4 regions of the Skermanella mucosa genome follow, and region 2 is predicted to be linked to each of the others. Evidence: riboswitches for the same ligand, from Rfam matches in the RefSeq annotation. Region 2 holds a riboswitch; each other region holds the start of a gene.
What was found. A riboswitch is a leader RNA that binds a small molecule or an ion and turns the genes downstream of it on or off. The one in region 2 is predicted to bind thiamine pyrophosphate.
Positions count from the first base shown of each region.

Region 1: linked by a shared signal. The riboswitch ahead of thiO (glycine oxidase ThiO) and the one ahead of thiC (phosphomethylpyrimidine synthase ThiC) in region 2 are both predicted to bind thiamine pyrophosphate.
Region 3: linked by a shared signal. The riboswitch ahead of JL100_RS06900 (ABC transporter ATP-binding protein) and the one ahead of thiC (phosphomethylpyrimidine synthase ThiC) in region 2 are both predicted to bind thiamine pyrophosphate.
Region 4: linked by a shared signal. The riboswitch ahead of JL100_RS02180 (ABC transporter substrate-binding protein) and the one ahead of thiC (phosphomethylpyrimidine synthase ThiC) in region 2 are both predicted to bind thiamine pyrophosphate.

Region 1 covers NZ_CP086106.1:580,607-585,385, forward strand. Annotated here, with positions in the region: gene thiG (thiazole synthase) at 1-180, opposite strand, end outside; gene thiS (sulfur carrier protein ThiS) at 219-452, opposite strand; gene thiO (glycine oxidase ThiO) at 449-1,660, opposite strand; TPP riboswitch at 1,651-1,751, opposite strand; gene JL100_RS02665 (S49 family peptidase) at 1,841-2,683, opposite strand; gene JL100_RS02670 (tRNA1(Val) (adenine(37)-N6)-methyltransferase) at 2,732-3,490, opposite strand; gene JL100_RS02675 (putative signal transducing protein) at 3,493-3,708, opposite strand; gene JL100_RS02680 (polyprenyl synthetase family protein) at 3,907-4,779, shown strand, end outside.
Region 2 covers NZ_CP086106.1:2,426,628-2,431,406, reverse strand. Annotated here, with positions in the region: gene thiC (phosphomethylpyrimidine synthase ThiC) at 1-1,693, opposite strand, end outside; TPP riboswitch at 1,777-1,894, opposite strand; gene JL100_RS10955 (hypothetical protein) at 1,974-2,885, opposite strand; gene JL100_RS10950 (hypothetical protein) at 3,081-3,305, opposite strand; gene JL100_RS10945 (EAL domain-containing protein) at 3,601-4,779, shown strand, end outside.
Region 3 covers NZ_CP086106.1:1,510,400-1,515,178, reverse strand. Annotated here, with positions in the region: gene JL100_RS06915 (class I SAM-dependent methyltransferase) at 1-78, shown strand, start outside; gene JL100_RS06910 (DUF192 domain-containing protein) at 82-552, opposite strand; gene JL100_RS06905 (acetoin utilization protein AcuC) at 628-1,764, opposite strand; TPP riboswitch at 1,874-1,982, shown strand; gene JL100_RS06900 (ABC transporter ATP-binding protein) at 1,975-2,742, shown strand; gene JL100_RS06895 (ABC transporter permease) at 2,742-3,503, shown strand; gene JL100_RS06890 (ABC transporter substrate-binding protein) at 3,510-4,481, shown strand; gene dprA (DNA-processing protein DprA) at 4,561-4,779, shown strand, end outside.
Region 4 covers NZ_CP086106.1:469,957-474,735, reverse strand. Annotated here, with positions in the region: gene JL100_RS02185 (methyl-accepting chemotaxis protein) at 1-1,687, opposite strand, end outside; TPP riboswitch at 1,843-1,943, shown strand; gene JL100_RS02180 (ABC transporter substrate-binding protein) at 2,000-3,139, shown strand; gene JL100_RS02175 (branched-chain amino acid ABC transporter permease) at 3,136-4,011, shown strand; gene JL100_RS02170 (branched-chain amino acid ABC transporter ATP-binding protein/permease) at 4,046-4,779, shown strand, end outside.

The DNA of each region.
Region 1 (4,779 bases), 1.8 Mb from region 2:
CAGGTCGACCATGCTCTCGGCATAGCCTTCCAGGCTGATGCGGCGGATCGACACGGTGACCACCTCGGCCCCGCTCGCCGTGATGGAGTCGAGCATGACCTGGCGGTTCGGGTAGCCGGCGGTGCCGATGAACAGGCGGGAGGTGAGCCTGCGGCCGGCGATCTCGAAGGAATCGGACATGGACGTGCTTTCAGGGCTTCGTATGGGAGTATCCGGCGTCAGCCGCCGGAGAACGGGCGGACGATCTCCAGGTCGTCGCCTTCGGCCAATGCCGTGTCGGCCCAGCGGCCGGCGGGGACGACCTCGCCGTTCAACGCGACGGCGACGCCGCGGGCTCCGGGAACCACCCCCTTCCCGCGCAGCAGGGCGTCGAGCGTCGGAGCCGCCAGCGGCTCGCGCTGGCCGTTCACCTGGATATGCGGGGGGATATGCGGGGGGACATGTCGGGTCATGGAAGTTCCTTCCCACTCTGCGGGCGGCCTGGCGCCACCTTCTTGACGAACCGGTCGATGCCGAACGGGCGGATGACCTCGGCGATCCGCCCGGTCAGGATATAGTCGGAGACGGCGTCGGCGGTGACCGGGGTCAGCAGGATGCCATTCCGATGGTGGCCGGTCGCCAGGACCAGCCCGTCCAGCGCCGAGGGCCCCAGGATGGGCGCGTCGTCGCGCGAGCCGGGGCGGAAGCCCACCCAGAGCTCGTCGATCGGCAGTTCCTCGACCCCCGGCAGCGCCCGCCAGGCACCCTCGAGCAGGGACATAACGCCTCCGGCGGTCAAGTCGGTGTCGAATCCGCGCTCCTCCACGGTGGCGCCGATCACCAGCCGGCCGTCGCGGCGCGGCACCAGATAGACGCCGGGCGTCCAGACGACATGGCGGAGCAGCGGTTCGCGCGGGTCCATCCGCAGGGCCGCCATCTGTCCCTTGACCGGCCGGACCGGCGGCCGGGCATCGTCGGGCAGGCCGGGAATCCCCCGCGACCAGGCGCCCGCGGCCAGCACGGTCACGTCGGCCCGGTGCGGCCGGCCGCCTGCGGCAAGCAAGCCAGCCGCGCGCCCGCCCTCGACCAGGATTTCCTCGACCGGAGCGTTCTCGTGCAGGCGCCCCCCGGCCCGCTCGAAGGCGGTGCGGAGCGCCAGGGCGACCTTGCGGTTCTCCACCTGATGGTCGCGCGGGCTCAGGATCGCCGCCGCCGTGCCGGTGTGCAGATAGGGCTCGCGGCGCTTGGCCTCCGCCCCGGTCAGCCACTCATGGCCGAGCCCCAGGCTCTTCTGGAGGTCGAAATTGAAGCGCAGCCGGGCGACGTCGTCGGCGTTCAGGGCCACCACCAGGGTGCCCTCGGTGCGCAACTCGACATCGATGCCGGAGGCGGCCTGAAGCTCCTCGGCGAAGCCCGGCCACAGGTCCTGGCTGTGCCGGTTCAGCGGCAGCTGGCCTTCCTCGCCGGGCTCGACCTCGACCCCGGCCGCCAGCATGCCCGCGGCGGCATGGCTGGCGCCGCGTCCCGCCTCGCCCTTGTCGAAGATCTCGACCCGGCACCCGGCGGCGGCAAGGCGCCAGCCGATGCCCAGCCCGACCACGCCGGCACCGACGATGGCGACCGAGGGGCGGTCGGACCGCGGGCCGGTCGAAATATCGGAAATGGATCGCGCTGTCGTCATGGGGGGCTCCCTTCGTCGGCATTATCCGAACAGGTTCGATGGGTATGATCTCAGCCGGCCCATCGACGGACCGGCACCCCAGCCAGATTTTCCGGACTCTCGTCCGGGGCCGCGACTATGCGGCATGCCCCGGTATGACCGCAAGGCTTATCGGGCAGCCGCCCAGCCCGGGGGCCGGCGCTACAGGCCGAAGCGGGACCACATGGCACGCTCCTCGGCGGCGCCGATCACGGCGGACACCAGGTCGTCGGCGACGCCGGCCGGCAGCAGCGGCAGCGCCGCTTCCGTCCGGACGCGGCCGCGCCACCAGCGGCGCTCGCCATGGACCAGCCGCAGGTTGACCTTTTCGCCGAAGCGGTCGCGCATGACCGAGCGCAGGTCGCCGAGCCCGTCCACCAGCCCCAGCTCCAGCGCCTTGGCGCCGGTCCAGAACTCCCCCGAGAACAGGTCGTCGTCGGTCCCCTTCAGGCGGTCGCCGCGCCGGCCGCGGACCATCGCCTTGAAGGCGTCGTGGATCTCCGCCTGGATCGCCTTCAGCCGGACGATGTCCTCGTCCCGCTCGGGCTGGAACGGGTCGAGCATGGCCTTGCGGGTACCGGAGGTGTGCACCCGCCGCTCGATCCCGTAGCGGGCGATCAGGTCCTGGAAGCCGAAGCCCGCGGATACCACGCCGATCGAGCCGATGATCGAGCTGGGATCGGCATAGATCTCGTCGGCGGCGCAGGCCAGCCAATAGCCACCCGACGCCGCGACGTCCTCCGCGAAGGCGAAGACCAGCACTTTCTTCTCGTCGGCCAGCTGGCGGATCCGTCCCGCGACCAGGGCGGACTGGACCGGCGAGCCGCCGGGCGAATTGACCTGGAGCGCCACGGCCTGCTGGCCGGGAACGGAGAAGGCGCGCTGGATGGCGGGCGCCAGCGCCGCCAGGGTGATTCCCGGGCGGAGCGCCCCGCCGGCGCCGATGACGCCGGACAGCCGGAGGACGGAAACGGTGGGGGCGGGCTTGCGACCGAGGGCGGTCATGATACGGCGGATCAGCATGCCGCTTAACATGGGGCGGACGCCCTGATTTCAAAGATCCAGCGCGGCGCCGTCGCGCAGGATCGCCTCCGCCGCCCCGGTGAACCGCCCGTCGGCCTCGTGAAGCACCAGGCCGGGCATCAGGCGGGCGGGGCTGCGGGCTCCCTTGCGCGCGGTCACCAGGATGCGCCGGGCCGGCCGGCCCGCCTTGGGCCACAGCGGAACCAGGGTGATCGCGCCGAACCGGCCGTGCAGCAGGGCGATCAGGTCGTCCAGCCGGTCGGCCCGGTGGATGACGGTCAGGGTGCCGCGCGGCTTCACCCGGCGGGCGCAGAAGTCCAGCCAGGCCGCCAGGTCGGCCGCGCCCTCGCCATGTGCCAGCGCGCGGCTCCCGTCCGGCGGCGGGGTATGGGTGCCAGCCTCCTGGAACGGCGGGTTGGTCATCACCCGGTCGAAGGCCGTGGCGGCGATTCCTTCCGGCGGCGCCAGCAGGTCGCCTTCCAGGATGCGGACCCTGTCCTCCAGCCCGTTGGCGCGGATGTTCTCCGCGCCGAGCGCCGCGAGATCGGGCTGAAGCTCCAGCCCGGTTACGTCGGCCCCGGGAACGCGCGACGCCAGGCAGAGGGTCGCGGCGCCCACGCCGGCGCCGACGTCGAGCACCCGTTCCCCCGCCGAGGCGGGCGTCGCCGCCGCCAGCAGCACCGGATCGATGGCGGCGCGGTAGCCCCGGGCGGGCTGCATCAGGAGGACCCGGCCGCCCAGCAGCCGGTCGGCGGTCCGGTGGGGGACGGGGTTATCGGCCGGGGGCATCTTCAGTCGGGGGCAAGGTGGCCCGTCTCCTCCAGGATCCTGCGGGCCGCGGCATAATCCTCCTCCGCGACCATCAGGCGCCGCGGGATCGCGCCGATGCTGCCTTCCAGGATGCTGGTATAGGTGTCGAGGACGACCGCCTCTATGCCGGCATCGGCCAGCAGGGCCGTCAGCCACGAGACCAGCACCGGATCTACCGTGCGCAGGAGTTCCTTCATGATTCCTTCCCCGGGACGGCCGGTCAGACGGACCGGCGAACCTGTCCTCCCCAGCGAATAGCACGCCGGAGGAGGCATGGAAACGGCATGCCGCCGCGGCCTGGCATGCGTCGATTTCGACAGCGCACTTGACCAGCGAAGTCCTGTCCTTATGCTCGCTAGCGATTCGTGCCCTGCCACGCCATGCTGGAGACCAAATTGGCGGTCGTCACCAACCTCAGCCTGAAACGATCAAACCCCGACGTGAACGCACTCGATAAGCTGACGGACCTGGTCGCCGACGACCTCAAGGCCTGCAACACCCTGATCATCGACCGGATGCAGTCGCCGGTCGAGCTGATCCCCCAGCTCGCCGGATACATCATCGCGGCGGGCGGCAAACGCCTTCGCCCGGTCTTGACGCTGGCCTCCGCCAAGCTGTGCGGCTATGACGGGATCCGGCACCAGGCGCTCGCCGCCTGCGTCGAATTCATCCATACCGCGACGCTGCTCCACGACGACGTGGTGGACGAGAGCGACCTGCGCCGGGGGCTGGCGTCCGCCAACGCCGTGTTCGGCAACAAGGCGAGCGTGCTGGTCGGGGACTTCCTGTTCAGCCGCTCCTTCCAACTGATGGTCGAGGACGGCTCGCTGGAGGTGCTGCGCATCCTGTCCCACGCATCCGCGGTGATCGCGGAGGGCGAGGTGCTCCAGCTCACCACGTCCAACGACACCGGCACCAGCGAGCAGGCCTACCTGGACGTCATCCGCGCCAAGACGGCGGAGCTGTTCGCCGCCGCCTGCCAGATCGGCGCGGTGGTGGCATCGCGCCCGGCGGTGGAGGCCGACGCCCTGTTCGCCTACGGGCTCAACCTCGGCATCGCGTTCCAGCTGGTCGACGACGTGCTGGACTATTCGGCCCTGCAGGCCCGGCTGGGAAAGACGGTGGGCGACGATTTCCGCGAAGGCAAGATCACCCTGCCGGTGATCCTGGCCTACCGCCGCGGCAGCGACGAGGACCGCGCCTTCTGGCACCGCACCGTCGAGGAGATGGAGCAGGGCGAGGGCGACCTGGACCGCGCCATCGCGATG
Region 2 (4,779 bases):
ATTTCGGGCCGCACATCGAGCAGAAATGCGCCGTCTTGGCGCCTTCCGCCGGCAGGGTCTGGTCGTGGAACCGCTCCGCCGTCTCGGGATCGAGCGACAGGTGGAACTGGTCGCGCCAGCGGAAGTCGAACCGGGCGCGGCTGAGGGCGTCGTCCCTCAGCCGGGCCGCCGGATGCCCCTTGGCGAGGTCGGCGGCGTGGGCCGCGATCTTGTAGGTGACGACACCTACCTTGACGTCGTCGCGGTCGGGCAGGCCCAGATGCTCCTTCGGCGTCACGTAGCACAGCATCGCCGTGCCGAACCAGCCGATCATGGCGGCGCCGATGCCGCTGGTGATGTGGTCGTAACCGGGCGCTATGTCGGTGGTCAGCGGGCCGAGCGTGTAGAAGGGCGCCTCGCGGCAGACGTCGAGCTGCCGGTCCATGTTCTCCTTGATCTTGTGCATCGGCACGTGGCCCGGACCCTCGACCATGACCTGCACGTCATGCTTCCAGGCGACCTGCGTCAATTCCCCCAGCGTCTCCAGCTCGGCGAACTGCGCCGCGTCGTTGGCATCGGCGATGGAGCCCGGACGCAGCCCGTCGCCCAGCGAGAAGCTTATGTCGTAGGCCCGCATGATCTCGCAGATCTCATCGAACCGGGTGTAGAGGAAGTTCTCCCGATGGTGCGCCAGGCACCATTTGGCGAGGATCGAGCCGCCGCGCGACACGATGCCGGTCACCCGCCGCGCGGTCAGGGGGATATGGGCGAGCCGGACGCCGGCATGGATGGTGAAGTAGTCGACGCCCTGCTCCGCCTGCTCGATCAAGGTGTCGCGGTAGATGTCCCAGGTCAGCTCCTCGGCCCGGCCGCCGACCTTTTCCAGGGCCTGGTAGATCGGGACGGTGCCGATCGGCACGGCGGCATTGCGGATGATCCACTCGCGGGTGGTGTGGATATTGGCGCCGGTCGAGAGGTCCATCACGGTGTCGGCCCCCCAGCGGGTCGCCCAGACCATCTTCTCGACTTCCTCCGCCACGGAGGAGGCGACGGCGGAATTGCCGATATTGGCGTTGATCTTGACCAGGAAATTGCGGCCGATGATCATCGGCTCGATCTCCGGGTGGTTGATGTTGGCCGGGATGATCGCCCTGCCTTTCGCCACCTCGTCGCGCACGAACTCGGGAGTGACATGGTCCGGGATCGCGGCGCCGAAGGACCGGCCGTCGCGCACCGCTTCGAGCGCCGCCTGCCGGCCGAGGTTCTCGCGGATCGCCACATACTCCATTTCCGGCGTGACGAGGCCGCGCCGCGCGTAGGCCATCTGGGTCACGGCGGCACCGGCCCGTGCCCGCAGCGGCCTGCGGGCGGGGCCGGAGAACTCCTCAAGGTTGCTGCGCTGGCCCTGGCGCAGTCCGTTGTCCTCCGGCCTGATCGGCCGGCCGTCATAGGCTTCGGTATCGCCGCGGACCGCGATCCAGCCGGCGCGCAGCGCGGGCAGGCCGCGGGCGATGTCGATTTCAGCGGCCGGGTCGCTGTAAGGGCCTGAGCTGTCATAGACCCGGACCGGCGGCTCGCCGCTCGCGGGCTCCAGGTCAACCTCGCGGAGCGCCACCCGCAGGTCCGGGTACAGCGTGCCCTGAACATGGACCTTGCGCGACGCGGGCAGCGGCCCGGTGGAAACGGTGAAGGTGGGATTGTTGTCTTTCGGCATCGTGATCTCCTGCTTCGAATGCGAGCGGAGATCCGGAATGCAGCGATGGAGCTGATGAGAACCGGCGTGGATGCGACGGCGCAACCCTCGCCCTCTCCCCTTCCTACGCCGGCACGACCCGGATCAGGTTCAAAGGGTCTCCGCGTTGCCGTTAGGCCGACGGAATCTCAGCCCCCTATCGGGGCTCCCCTGGGAATACGCCGATCCTCACGGCATCCCTGCCGCTTGTCAAGCCGCCAATCGCGGAAAGGTCGAGCCTCACGTCCACAGAGGGACTTCCTCAGACGGGCTTCAGGAAATAGGGCCGGTTCCGGACTGCCACCGGGTCGGACTGGAAGGTCTGGATCGCGTAGGCCGGGGTTCCCTCCAAAAGGTCCCGCATGACGATGCCCATCGGATGGGGGCTGGCGCCGTATGTCAGCCGGACCCGATCCGCCGGTCCGGCGTCGGCGATGAAAAAGGTGTCGAACGGCCGGGTGACGCTCCAGCGGCAGCCGACGGGGCCGGCCGCGGACACCCCGTACCGGCTGACGGGGGAAATCATGCCGGGAAGCGGGGCCAAGCCGGTGGTGTCGATCAGAGCGGTGAAGATGAACTCGGCCGGGTCGTCGGGATCGTTGACCCGGAACCCCCAGGTCTGCATCCACTCAATCTCGGCGGCCGCGGCCATGCCGTCGCGGACCGGGTTCGGCGCCGGCAGGTTGACCAGGAAGCCGGTCTTGAAAACCGGATCGCCGAACAGCTCCCTGCCGACCGCGACGGCTGCCGGATCATCGCACGGCATGAACAGGCGGTGGTTTCCAAGCAGCTTCGTCTGCTCGTCGCCCATCAGCCACTGATCGAAGGTGATGTCCGGAATCTCGTCCCCGCGACCTTCCGGACAGGCCACGATGCTCAGTTCCAGCTCCTGGACGATCCCGGCCGCCGACGGTGACCATTGCTCGGGCGGCAGGTTCAGCCCGGCCGATCGGAAAGCGCTATGGACATGGAAGCCGTAGCTGACCGAGGCGCCGTCGCCGAAAATGGCGGGCCGCAGCCCGCTCCCCTTGAAAAGATCCATCACCCTGACGGGATCGACAAGGTAATGGACCATGCAGCTGGACAGCGAAGCATAGTGGAAGGGCGATGCCACTCCGGGCGGAAGCGCCGGCAGCCGGTTAGGTGTGTCGGGCCTTCTGGGTGTGGACGGCATTTCCTGGCTTCCTACGGGGATGTGCGACCAGGAGAGATAAAACCGGCAATAGGCGGAATGCCACCATTTTCTTCCGAACCAATATTACAAATCTGAAACCGTCATCCAATCTTCAGACACCATGGCCATGCCATGGCAGCCGGTCCGGCGGCGGACCCCGCCCCGGCGTCCTACCCGGCCATGGCGGGATAACGCTTACTTCTCGGTTTTAGCCAGGACGTGGAGCGCCTGGGCCCACAGGAAGTATTTGCACGTCGCCAATTCCTCGATCGTGTCGATACCGAAGGCTTCCTTGAGTTTAAGGGCGTCGCTCTCGGTGACGCCCGCAAGGGCGGCTGGGGATTGGGCCATCAGCTGCTTCGGCGTCATACCCTCATAGGTCTTGTCGAGAATCGCTTTAAGGCTTTCGATCGCGGCCATCGTCAGCTCCCTGATAGAGGTTACTTATCAAAGCGGGTCTAACCAACATGCAAGCACGCTTACTCTGGGTACGTGCGCTGATATGTATATTGCATAAGAGAAATCCAAGGCATGAAGCGGCGTTCTCACGTTGTTACGAATGGAACACTCCGCTTGGCTTGCAAACGATCGGTTTCGGTCGATCGGATTATTTGACCGGCATGGCTTGCCTTTACAAAAACTGGATTAAGCCGTATTTTCCTGAAAATGGTTCGTTTCGGTTCGGCAGCCGGCGGCCCTTCGTGGAGACCCTCCCTTGATCCGCAAGACGTTTCGACCAGGTGCAACGATCTTCTTCGAGGGACAGCCGGCCGACTGCGCCTATATCGTCGAGCGGGGACAGGTCGAGATCTGCGCCACCAGGGACCAGACCCACATCACGCTGGCGACGCTCGGCCGGGGCGAGATCTTCGGCGAGATGGCGGTGCTTGACGACAGCGTCCGGTCGGCCGCCGCCCGGGCGACGGAAGAGACGGAGGTGCTGATCATCCGGCGGGACCAGCTTAAGCGACGCATTCAGGAAGTCGAGCCGATCGTCGGGCAGTTGCTCGGCAGCCTGATCAGCCGGTTCAGGCAGGCGCAGATCGGCCTTCTCAACGACCTGCCGGGCCGGGACCGGGGGACGGCGAATCACCTGGTGGTATCGGCTCCCACCGGCGGCACGGAGCGCGGCGAGTCGGCGCTGAACTGGATCCACCGCGAATACGACCTGGAACGGGGCCTCGGCGCCGGGGAGTTCGAGCCGTTCTTCCAGCCGATCGTGACGATCGCGGGCGGCGAACTCGCCGGGTTCGAGGCCCTCGCCCGTTGGCGGCATCCCGACCGCGGCTTGGTGCCGCCGTGCGAGTTCATCGACCTGAGCGAGAAGAGCGGCCTGATCCGGCAGATCGATCTGACCATCATGGCGGATGCCTGCGCGTTGCTGCGCCGGACCGCCGGCGACCGCCCCCTGCCCTTCCTGAGCGTCAACCTGTCGTCGCAGCATTTCACGGATATGGACGTGGTGGAGGGTTTGGCGAAGCGGTTGGAGATGACCGGTTTTCCCGCCGAGCGGCTGAAGGTCGAATTGACCGAGACGGCGCTGGTCCACGATCCGCACCAGGCCTACGAGGTCATGTGCAGGATCAAGGACCTCGGCGTGACCCTGGCGCTCGACGATTTCGGGACCGGCTACTCCAGCCTCTCCTACCTGCACAAGTTTCCGTTCGACGTGCTGAAGATCGACCAGTCGTTCGTCCGGGCGTTGGGCGAACAGGGACGCACCCATCACATCGTCGAAACCATCATCACACTGGCCCGCCGCATGGGCATGGAGGTGGTGGCGGAAGGCGTCGAGACGGCCGACCTGATCCAGCCGCTTCGGGATCTGGGATGCACGTTCGGCCAGGGTTATCATTACAGCCGGCCGGTCCCGGCGGACGTCATGGGCGGGATG
Region 3 (4,779 bases), 920 kb from region 2:
GTCCATGCCGACGAGCGGGTCACCCAAGTGCTGTTGCCGCTGGGCGACGGCCTGACGCTGGCGCGCAAGCGCCCCTGAAGGCTATTGCTGCTGAAAGGCCGGGTGAACCACCCGGTCGCCGGCGCGGATGCCCAGCCGGGCGGCCATGCCGCCGTTGATCTCCAGCACGCCCTTGACCTGCCCCGCGGAACTGATGGTGTCCAGCGACTGGGGCACCGCGTTCTCGTGGATATTCACGATCCGGCCTTCGGGACCGATAAACACCATGTCCAGCGGGATGAAGGTGTTTTTCATCCACATGGACATGGTCTGGAGTTGCGGCAGCACGAACAGCATCCCGGCGTCGGGCGCCATGGTCTCGCGGAACATCAGGCCCTGCGCCATCTGGCGCGGAGACTCGGCGATCTCGACGGAGAACGGATACTTGCCGCCCGACGCGGTCTCGATGGTCAGGCGGTCGGTGCGGAAGGTCTCCGCGGCGGACAGGGACCCCTGGCCGGCCGCAACCAGCAGCAGGACGAGGGTGAAGGTTCGAATGATCGCGGCAGCCATGATCCAGTCGCTACAGGAGCCCGCCCTATATGTAAAGCATTTGGGCGAATCCTGCACCGTCAGGATCCTGCACCGTCACGACATGACCGCGTCCACGACCTGCCGGACCTCATCGCGCACCGGGCCGGGCCTCGGGGCGTCGGCGATCGTGGTGAACCAGTGTTCCGGCGGGTTCTGGCCCTGGCGGCGGGTCCAGGTCAGCGCGCGCAGCACCTCCTCCGCGTCCTCGGTCACGGGAGCGTCGGGGTCGATGCCGTTGAGGGTAGCCCAGACCCCGGTCCAGCAGCGGCCGACCGACCAGGGATTGTAGCCGCCGCCGCCCAGGACGAGGACCCGGGGAGCCAGCGTCGCGAGGGAGCGGACCGCGTTCCACAGCGCGCGGTTGGACAGTTCCAGCCGGCTCATGGGGTCGTCGGCCAGGGCGTCTGCGCCGCACTGGATCACCACGGCGTCGGGGGCGAAGCTCCGGCCCAGCGGCATCAGGGCGTTCTCCAGGATGTAGTCCAGTTCGGAGTCATTGAACTCCACCGGGACCGGCAGGTTGCGCGCCATGCCGCCGCCCCGGTCCCCGACCTTGCCGGTGAAGGGCCAGCGGGTGCCCTCATGGACCGACACGGTCAGCACCCGGTCGTCGTCGGCAAAGGCGTACTCCACCCCGTCGCCATGGTGGGCGTCCAGGTCGGCGTAGTAGACCCGCCGCAACCCGCCGTCGAGCATGGTGAGGATCGCGAGCACCGGGTCGTTGAAGTAGCAGAAGCCGCTGGCCCGGTCGCGCAGGCCGTGGTGGGTGCCGCCGGCCGGGTTGTAGATCACGCCCTCGTGCTCGGCCAGCAGGCGGCCGGCCAGGATCGAGCCGCCCGACGCAGTGGCGGGGCGGCGGAAGACCTCGGCGAAGATCGGGTTCTCCAGCCGGCCGATATTGTAGCGGTCGCGCGCCTCGGCATCGAGCCGCTGCTCCGCCTCGGCCCGGCGGACCGTCTCTATATATGTGCGGTCGTGGAAGCGGGCGAGTTGGTCGGGCGTCGCCCTCGGGCTGTCCAGATAGGCCCGGTGGTCCAGCCACCCCATGGCCCGGGAAAGGTCGATCGCGGTGGAGACCCGGGGGATCGCGAGCGGGTGCTTCTTGCCGTAGGTGGAGGCCCGGTAGATTTCGCTTCCGATGAAGAGCGGGCCGATCGGCGGGGACTGGGCGGGGCGGGACGGGTTCAGCATGGACGCTGACCTAGGCCGCCCCCCGCGCTTCGTCAACTCCGTGCGTTTATCTGCGTATTCGGTATCCCGGCGCCTTGCCAGGGCGTCACGGACTTGCAATAGTCCGTCCAACCTCACTGGGGGGAGCCGATGGTCGGCTGAGAGGTCCCAAGACTCGGGACGACCCCTGGAACCTGATCCGGTTGATACCGGCGTAGGGATCAGTGACCCATGCACGACCTCGTGCGGCCGACCGTGTCGGCCCGTCTTCCCAGCATCGGCGTGAGAATTGAGCGGGCCCGCCTGACCTATGGCGGCGTGCGGCTGTTCGACGGCCTGGATTTCGAGCTGGAAGGCGGCCGCTGCACCTGCCTGCTGGGACCCAGCGGCGTCGGCAAGACCACGCTGCTTCGGCTGATCGCCGGGCTGGCCGATCCGGAGCCGCCGACGCTGCTGACCGCGGAGGATGGAAAGCCGCTGGAAGGCCGGGTCGCCTACATGGCTCAGCAGGATCTGCTGCTGCCCTGGCTGGGCGCGCTGGACAATGTATTGCTGGGGCCGAGGCTGCGGGGCGAGGCGGTGGGCGCCGCCCTGGTGGACCGGGCGCGCGGGCTGCTCGACGCGGTCGGGCTCGGCGACCGGCTGCAAGCCCGGCCGGCGGAGCTGTCGGGCGGCATGCGGCAGCGTGTGGCCCTGGCCCGCACCTTGATGGAGAACCGGCCGGTCGTGCTGATGGACGAGCCTTTCTCGGCCCTGGACGCGATCACCCGGCTGAGGCTCCAGGAACTGGCGGCCGGGCTGCTGGCGGGCAGGACGGTGCTTCTGGTCACCCACGATCCGCTGGAGGCGCTGCGCATCGGGCACCGCATCCACGTGATGGCGGGGCAGCCGGCGGAGATCGGGCCGGCGATCTCGCCAGAGGGAGCGCCGCCGCGGCCGGCCGACGATCCGGCGCTTCTGGCGCGCCAAGCCGAGTTGCTGCGGCGGCTCTCGTCATGATGCGGATTGTCCGGCCCGCCGTGACCGTGATGGTCCTGATCGCCGTGTGGCAGGCGCTGGTCTGGGGCACCGGGGTGCCGCGCTTCATCCTGCCCGATCCGGCTCGGGTGGCGGTGGCGCTGTGGGAACGGGCCGGCCTGATCGGTTATCACGCGCTGTTCACGATCGGCGAGATCCTGGGCGGGCTGGCGCTTGGCGTCGTGCTGGGCGCCGCCACGGCGCTGACGCTCAGCTATTTCCGGCCGGCGCGGCGCTGGCTGATGCCGGTGCTGGTGTTCAGCCAGGCGATCCCGGTGTTCGCGCTGGCGCCGCTGCTGGTGCTGTGGCTGGGCTACGGCATGGCGTCCAAGGTCGCGATGGCGACCCTGATCATCTATTTCCCGGTGACATCGGCCTTCTTCGACGGGCTGAGGCGGACCGAGCCGGGCTGGCTGGACCTCGCCCGGACCATGGGCGGGTCGCGCTGGACCACATTGCTGCGCATCCGCCTGCCGGCAGCATTGCCCGCCTTCGCCTCCGGCCTGCGGGTCGCCACGGCGGTGGCGCCGATCGGCGCCGTGGTCGGCGAATGGGTCGGGGCGTCGGCCGGACTCGGATACCTGATGCTGCACGCCAACGGGCGCATGCAGGTGGACCTGATGTTCGCGGCCCTGCTGACCTTGGCGGCCATCGCGGTGACGCTCTATTTCGCGGTGGACGCGCTGCTGCGCCGTGCCCTGCCGTGGCAAACGGACAAAAATCCAGAAGACGAGAGGGACTGAACACCCATGCGTACCCAAGCATCGCGCCGATCCATCCTGAAGGCCGGGCTGGCGGGGCTGGTCCTGGCGGCCGGCATCGCCGCCTCGGCGCCGGCGTCGGCCCAGGACAAGCTGACGGTCCTGCTGGACTGGTTCGTCAACCCCGACCACGCGCCGCTGTATGTGGCGCGGGAGATGGGCTACTTCCGCGACGCCGGGCTGGAGGTCGAGATGGTCGCCCCGGCCGACCCGAACGACCCGCCCAAGCTGGTCGCCGCCGGCCGGGCCGACCTGGCGGTGTCGTACCAGCCGCAGCTCCAGATGCAGGCGGCCGAGGGCCTGCCCCTGACCCGGATCGGCACGCTGGTCGCGACGCCGCTGAACACGGTGGTCGTGCTGGCGGACGGGCCGGTCAAGTCGATCGCGGACCTGAAGGGGCGCAAGGTCGGATACTCCGTCGGCGGGCTGGAGGACGCGCTGCTCGGCGCGATGCTGGAGAATGCCGGGCTGAAGCTGTCCGACGTGGAGCTGGTGAACGTCAATTTCAGCCTGTCGCCGGCGCTGCTTTCGGGACAGGTCGACGCGGTGGTCGGGGCCTACCGGAACTTCGAGCTGAACCAGCTCGACATCGAGGGCAAGGCCGGCCGCGCCTTCTATCCGGAGGAGCACGGCGTTCCACCCTATGACGAGCTGGTCATCGTCGCCAACCGCGAGAAGATCGCCGACCCCCGCCTGCCCCGCTTCCTGGACGCGGTCGAGCGCGGCACGCTGTACCTGATCAACCATCCGGATGAGTCGTGGAAGCTGTTCGTCAAGGCCAACCCGGAACTGGACGACGAGCTGAACCGGCGCGCCTGGCGCGACACCCTGCCCCGTTTCGCCCACAGCCCGGCGGCGCTCGACGCGAGGCGCTACGAGCGGTTCGCCCGGTTCCTGAAGGAGCGTGAGCTGATCGGGGAGGTTCCGAAGCTGGCCGACTACGCGATCGAGCTTCGCTGAGGGCCGTCCCTGCCAATATGCCGCATGCCTGCGTGTGCGGCGGGCGTTGATCATGCCGCCTCCTGCGGTATCGTGCGGCATGACTCAACTGAGACGCGCACTTTCCGATGCCGAGCGGATCGACTGGCTGCGGCTGATCCGGACCGAGAATGTCGGTCCGGTCACCTTCGCCCGTCTGCTGGAGCGGTACGACACGGCCACCCAGGCCCTGAAGGCGCTGCCCGACCTTGCCCGGCGGGGAGGCCGCACGGCACCGCTGCGGATATGCTCCAAGGCCGAGGCCGAGCGGGAAATCGCG
Region 4 (4,779 bases), 2.0 Mb from region 2:
CGGTCTGGATCAGCGCCTCGTCGCCCCGGTGCCAGCGGTCCAGCGCCTCGGCCAGCGCGGCCTGGACGGCAGGGTCGAGGTCCTCGAAATGGACATGGAGCACTTCCCCCTCGATGGTCGTCGCCTTGGCCGCGACCTCGCCGATGCCCGGCAGGTCGAAGGAGACGAGGCTCCCCTGCGCGGCGGTCCCGGCGGCCAGGCGGACCTGGGCGCCGCCGCTGGAGATGTTCTCGACGCAGGCCGGCACCGTCCGCCCGTCGATCCGGCATTCGGTCTTTATGTCCACGGTGACGCGCATCGCGCGCCGGCGCTCGGCGAAGCGGGAGTTGCGCAGGCTGGAGATCACCCGCTTCTCGATGTTGACGACCTGCTCGACCAGTTCGGTCGTGTTGTTGCGCAGCTGGGTCGATACCGTTGTGGTCAGTCCCGCCTGGGTGGCGACGCTGCCGATCCGCTCGTGCACCCGGCGCACGCTGTCGGCCGTCTGGGTCACGGTCTGGGCGATGTCCTGGGTGACAGCGTCCTGCTCGACCACGGCGGAGGCGATGGCGGTGATGGTGTCGTTGACCAGCTCGACCCGGCCGGCCACGTCGGCGATCGCGCTGACCGTGTCGCCGATGGCCTTCTGCATGGACTGGATCTCGGACCGGATATTGCACGTGGCATGGTTCGTCTGGTCGGCCAGCAGCTTGACCTCGTTCGCGACGACGGAGAAGCCGCGCCCTGCCTCGCCGGCGCGCGCCGCCTCGATGCTGGCGTTGAGCGCGAGCAGGCGGGTTTCCTTGGCGATCTTCTCGATCAGCGAGGCGATCGAGCCGATCCTGTCGGACACGTCGGTCAGGTTGTTGGCGATGTCGCGGGCGGCCTGGGACCGGATAGTGGCGTCTTGGGCGGCCCCGGTCGAGCGGTCCACCTGACGCGAGATCTCGGCGATGGAAGCGGAAAGCTCCTGGGTGGCGGCGGCGATGGTCTGGGCATTGACGTCGGCCTCGTGGGACGCCTCGGCGACGTGGCCGCCGTCCTCGCTGACCATGCGGGCGGCGCCCAGCACCTCGGTCGAGGCCCTCTCCATCGCCTCCGCCTTGCGGCGGACCAGCTGGACCGCGTCGTCCAGCTCCTGCTCGAAGGTGTCGGCGAGGTCGAGCAGCTCGTCGGTCACGTGCTGCTCGGTCGTCGTGTGGGTATAGACGGAGAGCGCCAGCTCCGCCTCCATCAGGAGGGTGCGGATCAGCGTCGCCGCCTGGTCGGCCGCGGCGTGCCGGCTCCAGCGGTTGCGCTCGATCACCGAGCGGACCAGCCGCTCCAGGATGAAGGAATAGGCCGAGAGGTAGAACCGCGGCTTCAGCCCGACCCGGTGGTGGGCCGACCCGATCCGCTGAACCCGCTCCACGTACCCGGCGTCGATGCCCTCGACGAACAGCTTGTGCCAATGGTCCTGCTGGGCGCAGATCAGGCGGGTGACCATGCCCTCCGCCGCGATCAGCTCCGCCGTCTCGGGAAAGCGCTTCAGGAAGCCGTAGAAATCGGTGAGGATGCCGTCCAGGTCGGCGTTGACATGGGGGCCGAGCTGCCGGAGCGAGCGCTGCGTGGCACCGTCGATCCGCCAGAGCGCCAGCTCGACCGACGTGCCATGGGACGGGGCCGCGTCGGGCTGAGCCCGCGCGTCGGACAGCTCGCGAGTGTTCATTGGTCATCCCCCCAGTTGCAATCGCGGACAATCGGGCGCCAGGGTTGCAGCGGCAATGATCTACGTCAAAAGTATTAGATCAAACGGCCGAGCGATCTCCTTCGGATAGGGCTGGCCGAGCCTTGACGGGGCCAAGCCGGACTGTCACTGTCGCGTCACGAAGGCTGGGGTGCCGGGCCGATCCGCCCGTGCTGAGATCATACCCATAGAACCTGATCTGGATCATGCCAGCGAAGGGAGCCCGTGGGACCGACCAAGAGCAAATCGCGGCACTCACAGGTTTCCGCTTCGCAAGGAGGAAGGGAACCGACGATGCCCGCCCGGAAGTCCACACTGTTCGCCGCCGCGTTCGCCGCCGCCCTGTCGTCCGCCGCCGGTCCCGCCACTGGGCCCGCCGCCGCGGCAGACCTGGATATTCCGGTGCTGGTGCCGGTCACCGGCTTCCTGGCGCTGGAGGGCACCAGCCAGCGCAACGGCGCCGTCCTGGCGATCCGCCACGCCCCCGAAGGACTCTCGGTGCGGTCGGAGGTGATCGATACCGGCACCTCCCCCGAAGGCGCGGTGACCGCGCTGGTCCGGGCGGCCGGGCGCGGCGCGCCGACCGCGGTCGCCGCCAGCATGCTGGGCACCCAGATGCTCGCCATGCTGCCGCTCGCCGACGAGTACGGCATTCCCCTGGTCACGGTGTCCGGCACGGCGTCGATCACGGAGCGCGGCAACCCTTGGGTCTTCCGCTTCTTCCCCGGCGACGGGGTCACCAAGACCGCCCATGCCCGCTACGTGGCGGAGGAGCTGGGCAAGCGCCGGCCGGCGGTGATCTATCAGACCACCGCCTATGGCCAGAGCGGCCAGGCGCACCTGCGCGACGCCTTCGCCAAGCTGGGCGTCGAGCCGGTGTTCGAGGAAGGCGTCGATCCCGGCATCCGCGACATGCTGCCGGTGCTGACCAAGGCCATGGCGGCCGACCCCGACGTGCTGGTCCTGCACCTGCATTCCGGCCCGACGGCGCTGTTCGTGCGGCAGGCGGCGGCCATGAACCCCGGCGTACCGATCGTCGCCGGCTCGGCGATGCACCAGCCCTCCACCGCGGCGCTGCTGGAGCCGACGGAGCTGAAGGGCGTCTGCGCCGAGACCTCGGCCTCTCCGGTGTCGGGCGGTTCGCCGGAGATGGAACGCTTCACCGCCGAGTACCGCGCGGCCTTCGGCACCGAGCCGGACGCCTTCGCGCTCGGCCAGTACGACGGCATCCGCATGGTGCTGGACGCGGCGGCCAAGGGGGCGGACACGCCGGAGGCCGTGCGCGACGCGCTGGCCAAGGGGACCTACGGCGGGCTCGCCATGACCTACCGCTCCGACGGCCGGGGCAACATGGCCCATTCCGCCGTCATCGTCTGCTACGACGGGACGTCGCGCGTTCCGGCGGTGGTCAAGCGCTACGACGTGGCGCCGTGACGGGTGTCGCTCAGCTTCTGGTCAACGGGGTGGCGCTGGGCGCCGCCTATGCGCTGGTCGCCCTGGGCTTCGTGCTGGTGCTGAACGCGACCTCGGCCGTCAACTTCGCCCAGGGCGACCTGGTGATGGCCGGCGGATTCCTGGCGGTGGCCCTGGCGGGCCTTATCCCCCTTCCCGGCATCCTGCTGCTGCCGCTGGTGGCGGCGCTGATGGCGGCGCTGGGGCTGCTGGTGTCGCTGCTGGCCTACCTGCCGCTTCGGCACCGCCCGCCGGTCAGCGTCTTCATCAGCACCATCGCGGTCGGTATCATCCTGCAGAACGGCGCCACCCTGCTGTTCGGGCCGGAGCCGAAGGCGGCGCCGCCGCTGTTCGGGGGCGGAACGCTGGAGATCGCCGGCCTGCTCGTGCCTAAGCAGTCGCTCGCGGTCGTGGCGGTGGCCGGCCTGCTGATCCTGGGCCAGCACTGGCTGTTCGCCCGCACCCAGCTGGGCCGGCGCCTGCGGGCGACCGCCCAGGACCCGGAGATGGCGCGGGCCTGCGGCATCCCCGTGACGGTCATGGTCGCCGCGACGTTCGCGCTGGGCGCCGCCCTGGCGGGCGCCGCCGGGCTGCTGCTGTCCAACCAGTTCTTCGTGACGCCGACCTCGGGCAGCGGGCTGATCCTGAAGGCCTACATCGCCGTGACCATCGGCGGCTGGGGATCGGTCCCGGGCGCCGTCGCCGGCGCGCTGCTGATCGCCGCGTTCGAGGTGCTGGTGTCCGCCACCCTGTCCTACTCGGCGGCGACGGCGGCGCTGTACCTGGCGCTGCTGGCGATCCTGGCGGTGCGTCCCCAGGGCCTGTTCGGCGAGGCGGCCCGCAGCCGTGCCTGAGAACCGGTTCACGATGATTCCCGGAAGAGGCGCCATGCCGCTGCTCGCGGCGGCCGGCGCGGCGCTCGCGGCCTACGCGCTGCTGGTCGCCGATCCCTATGGCTTGCGGGTGCTGACCGTGGCCGGGGTCTATGCGCTGGCCGTGATCGGCTACCAGATGATCTTCGGCAATGCCGGCGCCCTGTCGCTGGCGCAGGGCACCTTCTATGGAATCGGGGCCTATGCCACCGGCATCCTGGGCAGCCGGTACGGCCTCGGCTTCGAGGCGACCTTCCCGCTCTCGATCCTGGCGCCGGCCTTGCTGGCCCTGGCGGTCGCGGCGCCGGTGCTGCGGCTGGAAAGCCATTACTTCGCCCTGGCGACGCTCGGCATCGGGCAGGTGGTGCTGCTCGCCGCGGTGGAGTGGCAGGGTCTGACCGGCGGCTCCAACGGGATAGCCGGCGTGCCGGGCGTCGAGCTGTTCGGCTGGCGCCCCGGGCGCGGCCTGCCCCTGGCGCTGTTCGTCTGGACCCTGGTGGCGCTGGGCGCGCTGGCGGCGTGGCGGATCGGGCGGGGCCTGCGCGGCCTTGCCTTCCCCCTGATGCGCGACACGCCGGCGGCGGCCCGCACGCTGGGCATCGACATCGACCGGCTGCGCCTGGAATGCTTCGTCCTCGGCGCCGCCTATGCCGGCGCCGCGGGAGCGCTCGCCGCCCATATCCAGCGGGTGGTGTCGCCCGAGGTGCTGGAGTTCCCGGTCATGGTCACGATCCTGACCATGGCGGTGAT